DNA from 3 places in the Rothia sp. HMSC065B04 genome. Region 2 is predicted to be linked to each of the others. Evidence: predicted binding sites of a transcription regulator. Region 2 holds the regulator's gene; each other region holds the start of a gene.

Region 1 (2,271 bases), 260 kb from region 2:
TGCGAGAGTGGTCTTACCCAGACCGGGAGGGCCCGACAGCAGCACATGGTCGGCGCTACGGCCACGCATCTTCGAAGCCTCCAACACCAGGGACAGCTGCTGACGCACACGGCGCTGACCCACAAAGTCATCCAGGGACTTAGGGCGCAGTGCCGCCTCAATCATCTTCTCTTCAGGCTCTTCTTCCATCGCCACCAGGCGCTGGGCGGGAGCTGAAGACGCCTGAGTGCCGGGCACCTGACCGGGAAAATACCCGCCGGAAACCAGGGACGCCGCGGGCTGCGGCTCATAGGGATTCTGGCTCATAGAATTCTTCTTTCACAAAAGTTTGAGTGGGATACGTCGAACAGGGCGCGCCGCTTAGTGGCGGCCCACCGTGTTCTGAGTACCCAAGGAGGCGAGCACACCACGCAGAGCCACACCCACCGGCTCAGTCTCTGCGGCAGGGTTGTGCTGCACGTAAGCGTCAATAGCGGCGGAAGCGTCCTTCTCGCTCCAGCCCAGAGAGGTGAGAGCGTCAAGCACCTGCGGCTTCCAGACAATGCCCTGGCTCAGCGGCAACTCATCGGTCTGGCCATCGCTGAGAATCAGCTTGCCGGCAAGCTCCAGCACAATACGGCGGGCACCCTTCGGGCCAATACCGGGAACCTTCGTGAACGCCTTATCGTCACCGGTCGCCACGGCGCGCTCCACCTCAGCGGCAGTGTGAACACTCAACACCGCCAGAGCAATACGCGGACCAATACCGGAAACCGAAAGCATCATATCGAACACTTCACGCTCGGCAGGCTCCGAAAAACCGTACAGAGTCATCGACTCTTCACGCACAATCATGGTGGTCAGCACGGTAGCTTCCTCACCGGTGCGCAGCTTGGAGAGAGTACGCGCGGTAGCGTACACGAGCATGCCAAAACCGTTCACGTTAATCACCGCATGATCAAGGCCCACCTGAGCCACACGACCGGTCAGGGATGCAATCATTTCTCTCCACCTTTCAACACCGCGCCCAGGAATGAGGCTCGCGGCAGTGTGAGGGCACCGGGCACTCCGGCACCCACAGAACGCACTCCCCCAGTTCGACGGGGAGACACTACAAGTATATTAGAATATTTCTTCTGAAATCAAGCATATATTCGAACTTCTTAGCGAATACACGCGAGCCAGCAGGAGGCGGCACACAAGCCCACGAAGGCCCCCTCTAGTGGCGGCACCTCTAGCGGCGAGCGCGCGCCTCCGCCTCCATCCAGGCACGCTGCGCCGGAGTCAACGACCCACCACGGCGAGCCTGCGCCGGGCGTGAACCCTGGTGAGTCTGCGTCTGGGCGGACATATTAATGCCCGAACCGATACCGCCGCCACGCCAGCCGTGACAGATTGCAATCGCCAGAGCATCGGCAGCATCGGCGGGCTTCGGCATGGATTCCAGCCCCAAAATACGGGTCACCATACGACCCACGGACGCCTTATCGGCGCGGCCACTACCGGTCACCGCCGCCTTCACCTCCGAGGGGGTATGGAAGAACACCGGCACGCCGCGCATCGCCGCAGCAGAAATCACCGCACCCGAAGCATGCGCCGTACCAATCACCGTGTTCACCTGCTCCTGCGCGAAGATACGCTCAATCGCCAGGGCATCCGGCTTATAGGTGTCGAGCCAGTGGGAGGCGGCGTTGAAAATCCAGAGAATACGCTGGTCCAGGGACTCCGCCGGGATCGTGCCGGCAACACCCACGTTCACGAAGTGCGCCTTACGGTCGGCGGTCATATCGAGCATGGAGAAGCCGCAGCGGGTCAGACCCGGGTCAACACCCATGATGCGGGTTGCACCCGGCACACGCTCCACAGCGGCGGCAGTACGGTTCTCACGCATGCTATCGCGTGCGGCAGGTTGAGCAGCGGCCATCATCTCCCCTTTCGACAAACTCCCTCTAGAATCTCTAGATTCTAGCCCTTCAGAATCCTAGCACCCGGCACCGGGGCATGCCACGAGCGCGGGCATCACGAGAACGGCCATCACAAGCGCGGTCACCGCGTGAACAGTCACCGCGCGCCCCGCGAAAAGTACCCAGCGCATCCCCAAAATGCGGTATCGCAGGCAATACAGCCCAGACACTAAGAAGCCACTCCCCCAACCAGCCACCGCGCGGCGGCTCGGTTAAAGGAGCGGCTTCTTCAAGCATCAGATATCAGAACCCGAGTGATTACTCAGCTATGATTACTCAGCTTCCAGCTCTGCCATAACCTCGTCAGAGACGTTAGCGTTCGAGTAGA
Region 2 (2,271 bases):
CACTGGGTGACCCCGGAACCCCATCCCCTGCGCTCTCTCTTCGCCAGATGCTCCCTAGAGCATCCAAGGTAGATCATGCGAAGAGAGAGGCAGAGGATTCGAATACATTCGAACACCCATTCACTCTCCTCTCCCGAAAGACTCCGGGTTGAATCTTCGAATATTTTTCGAACATTCACCCGTAAATCCTGAATTCCAGGAGAGATTCAAGAGTATATACGAACTCTTGTTCTAAAGTCTAGCAGAGATGTACTAAAAATTTCTTCGAGTTTCGAAGAAAAAATCTAGAATATTTGTTTGAGTTTTTCGGTGTAGTGTTCTACACTGGTGTCAAGAGACGTTCCACACGCTCCTGATGAGTCCTACTCACAGCAGGTTTCTGTACCCGTTACGGTTTGATTCTGTATCGAATGCAGGTGCTGCTGACTGAGTTTTATAGGGCGGAGGCGCATACTCGTTGCCTGCGTATCGCTCCGGTATCGCTCCGTCACGGATAGAATTCCTCCACCCCCTGACGAGATAAGACCCATTTCGGCAGAACCAAAAAATTTTTAGGACTTCACCAGAAAACGTGTGAAGCACCCATCCGTGCCCCGACCGGACTGTGTCTCAAACAGACTGCAGAGACCGGAGTACAGAATTCGGGGCACAGACCGAAGGAAAAGAAATGGCAACAGCACCCCGTCCGGCGCTGACCGCGCGCCAGCAGAAGATTCTTGACGCGATCCGCACCGAGATTGAACAGAAGGGTTACCCGCCGTCCATGCGCCAGATTGGTGACATGGTGGGTCTTGCGTCCCTGTCCTCGGTCACTCACCAGCTCGGTCGCCTCGAGACCATGGGCTACATTCGCCGCGACCCCAAGCTCCCCCGTGCCATTGAGGTGCTGGATGAGAACGGCATCGGCATCCACGGTAGCGCTTCCTCTTCCCTGCCCGAGCTGCCGAACTTCGAAGTCGGCGATGAGGACCTCGTACCCGTTCCCCTGGTTGGACGAATTGCAGCGGGCGGCCCCATCACTGCCGAGCAGTCCGTGGAGGATGTGCTCGCTCTGCCCCGCCAGCTGGTCGGTAGCGGCAAGCTGTTCATGCTCAAGGTCAAGGGTGATTCCATGATTGACGCCGCAATCTGCGACGGCGACTGGGTGGTTGTCCGCGAGCAGCACACCGCAGACAACGGCGATATTGTTGCTGCGCTACTTGACGACGAGGCAACCGTGAAGGTGTTCCGTCAGGTCGACGGCCATACCTGGCTCATGCCGCGCAACTCCAACTACGAGCCGATTATGGGCGACCGCGCAACCGTCATGGGTAAGGTCGTATCCGTGCTGCGCAGTCTCTAGACAGCACAGCCTCTAAAAGACATAGCCGCGAGGCTTTTAGCTCCATATAGAAATCACCCCGGTGATACGTGAATGTTCACGTATCACCGGGGTGATTTCTATATTTCCGAAGCGGATATCTCCAAAGCGAAAGAGGCGGCGTAGCCAGGGATGAATCTTGCCCGAGCTAACGCTCAATACTCGCCGAAAGACGAGCCAACGCGCCGGTCACCGCAGCCTTATTCTGCGTCGACCACATCGGCGGCATCGCCTTCATCAAGAAACCGCCGTAGCGTTTAGTCGCCACGCGAGAATCCAGCACAGCCACCACGCCGCGGTCAGACACCGAACGGATCAGGCGACCCGCGCCCTGCGCCATACGAATCGCCGCGTGGTGAGCAGAAACCGCCATAAAGCCGTTACCGCGATGACGGTTCACCGCCTCCGTACGAGCCTGCGCAATCGGGTCATCCGGGCGGGGGAACGGGATGCGGTCCATCACCACCAGGCGGCAAGAGTCACCGGGAACGTCCACGCCCTGCCACAGGCTCATCGTTCCGAACAGGCATGAGTCAACGTCCTCGCTGAACTCCTCCACCAGAGCCTTGAGCGAAGACTCACCCTGCAGAAGAATGTTCAGGTCGCTGTGCTCACGCATGTACTCGGCGGCACGCTCAGCGGCACGCTTCGAGGAGAACAGGCCCAGGGCACCGCCCTCCGACGCCTCGCACAGCTCACGCAGACGATCCAGCTGGCCCTCGTGCACACCGAATCCCGGAGGCTTCAAATCCCCGGCAACGTACATGATGCCCTGCTTGCGGTAGTCGAAAGGCGAACCCACGTCGATGCTCGTCCAGCGCGGCGCGCCCTCGCCCTGCAGTCCCAGGGCACCGGCGGCAACGTCAAAAGAGTCACCCACCGTCAGGGTCGCACTCGTCAGAATCACGGTG
Region 3 (2,271 bases), 300 kb from region 2:
TGAGGTGTACACCAAGGAGAGCAAGGGCAAGTACCTGCAGCCTGGCACCTACGAACTGCAGCAGCACATGAGCAGCTCGAGCGCGATTACGACCATTATCGAGGCGAACAGCAACGTACTGTACCTGGCGATTCCGCAGGGTAAGCGCGTGAGCGAAACCATCGACCTGATTGTTTCTGGCTCCGATGGCGCGTTCACCCGCAAGCAGGTTGAGGACGCGGTCAGCAACTACACCCAGTACGGTGTGCCGAGCAACTTCCCCTCGATTGAGGGTTGGTTGCACCCGGGTGAGTACCGCTTCCCGAAGGACACCGACATCAAGAAGGTCATTCAGACCATGGTTGATAAGACCAAGGCTGACCTGAAGGAAGCCGGCGTGAGCGGCGACCAGAAGACCTTCGAGGTGCTGACCATCGCCTCCATCGTGGAGCTTGAGGCTCAGCCGAAGGACTACGTGGCGGTTGCAGGCATCATTGAGAACCGCCTGAACAACCCCGATGGTGAGACCTCGGGTCTGATTCAGTCGGATGCGACCGTGACTTACGGTCTGGGTGTCCGCTCGTACCACCTGACTGAAGAGCAGAAGGCCGATAAGAGCAATAAGTACAACACTTATGCGAATAAGGGTCTTCCGAAGGGTCCGATTGGTTCCCCGCAGCTGGCTTCGATTAAGGCTGCTGCGGCTCCTGAGAAGAACCCGTACTACTACTGGGTGACTGTGGACCTGGATTCCGGTGAGACTAAGTACTCCCGCACTTACGCTGAGCACCAGCGTTATGTTGAAGAGTACAACCAGTGGTGTTCTAAGCACCCGAACCGTTGTAGCTAATCGGTTTAGCCGGTAGCTACGAGCCGGTAGCTTTGGGCTGAAGGTTCCTTGCTGAGGCGGGTACCGCCTCCACGAGAGTGGGGGAGGTGCCCGCCTTTGCTGTACCCGAATGCTGGGTGCTCGGTTGTTGGGCTATACCCGAATATTGGTTTGTCCCTTAAAATGGGTAGAGTGCGCCTATGAACTTGGGTTCGTGGTGTGCATGTCCGCAAGCCCCGAGCGTTGAGTGTTGAGAGCGTTCCCCAGCGTTGAGAGCGAGAGAGTATCTATCGATGAAGACTGAACCGTACCGCGAAGCCCCGTATCTTCGCCGCGCCTACGTGCTGGGGCACCCTATTGCGCATTCGCTGTCGCCTGCGCTGCATCGTGCCGCGTATGACTTTTTGGGTGAGCAGAATTTGGGTTATGATCGCCGCGATACTCTGCCCGATGATTTGCCGGAGATTATGCACGGGGTGCGCCACCCGAAGGGTACGGAGGACGCCCCGTATATTGCGGGTCTGTCGGTGACGATGCCGTTGAAGACCGCGGTCATTCAGTATTGCGATGAGCTGAGTGAGACTGCCCGAGTGACCGGTGCGGTGAACACGGTGTATCCGCGCGGTGAGAAGGTGCTGGGCGATAACACGGATGTGATTGGCATTGTGAACGCGCTGCGCCACGCCGGTTTGGAGCCGCAGCCGCTCAAGGATTCTGCCGCGATTGTGGGCGGGGGAGCGACCGCTATTTCCGCCCTGACCGCACTGCATCAGCTGGGGTATTCCCGTGTGAGCGTGTACGCCCGTTCGTTGCATAAGCTCGGTAGCGTGCAGGAGGCGGCGGACCGCCTGGGTGTTCAGCTGGAGCAGGTTTCCCTGGCTGAGCTGCCGCAGAATCTTGTGGAGCGCGGCCATCACCCGGTGGTGTCTACTCTTCCTGCCCATGCGGCGGATGAGTGGGCGAGCCAGCTGAGCGGGTTGAAGGGCGCCTCCGCGACGCACCGGCCAGTACTGCTCGATGTTGCGTATAACCCGTGGCCTTCGGTGCTGGCGAGCGCTTGGGAGGCTAACGGCGGCACGGTGGTTTCTGGACTGGAGATGTTGCTGTATCAGGCGGTGGAGCAGGTTCTGCTGTTTACCGGCCGTGAACTGCAGCCCGCCGAACTGCTGGGTCTAATCAATGCGATGTGCGCGGCGGTTGATCTTGCGCCTCGTGCTTCCGTTTCGTGAAAAAAGCGTGCTTTCACTCGCTCAGTAAACGGGCATTTTATACACTATTTATACACGTGAAGAATTATTATTCCTTCCTCCTGCGCTGCGGTGCGGGTGCGATGAAAAGAGGTTAACCTATGGCCCTGCGTTGGCTCACTGCCGGAGAATCCCACGGCGAGGCGCTCGTCGGCATTATTGAGGGCGTACCCGCCGGTGTGGAACTCACTAGCGACATGGTGCGTGACGCCCTGG

Evidence for each region. Region 2 encodes LexA, which represses DNA repair genes until DNA is damaged. Its sites were predicted from a motif close to TCGAACANNTGTTCGA; they were not measured.
Region 1: ruvA (Holliday junction branch migration protein RuvA) is a predicted target of LexA. The motif match lies at 1,122-1,137, and genes of this name have one in related genera.
Region 3: HMPREF2845_RS04865 (shikimate dehydrogenase) is a predicted target of LexA. The motif match lies at 968-983, and genes of this name have one in related genera.

What each region holds. Positions count from the first base shown of each region.
Region 1 is NZ_KV808408.1:339,094-341,364, reverse strand. It holds gene ruvB (Holliday junction branch migration DNA helicase RuvB) at 1-189, opposite strand, end outside; gene ruvA (Holliday junction branch migration protein RuvA) at 361-981, opposite strand; gene ruvC (crossover junction endodeoxyribonuclease RuvC) at 1,214-1,870, opposite strand; gene HMPREF2845_RS04710 (YebC/PmpR family DNA-binding transcriptional regulator) at 2,216-2,271, opposite strand, start outside.
Region 2 is NZ_KV808408.1:83,167-85,437, reverse strand. It holds gene lexA (transcriptional repressor LexA) at 668-1,342, shown strand; gene HMPREF2845_RS03770 (ATP-dependent DNA helicase) at 1,509-2,271, opposite strand, start outside.
Region 3 is NZ_KV808408.1:382,141-384,411, forward strand. It holds gene mltG (endolytic transglycosylase MltG) at 1-829, shown strand, start outside; gene HMPREF2845_RS04865 (shikimate dehydrogenase) at 1,102-2,037, shown strand; gene aroC (chorismate synthase) at 2,157-2,271, shown strand, end outside.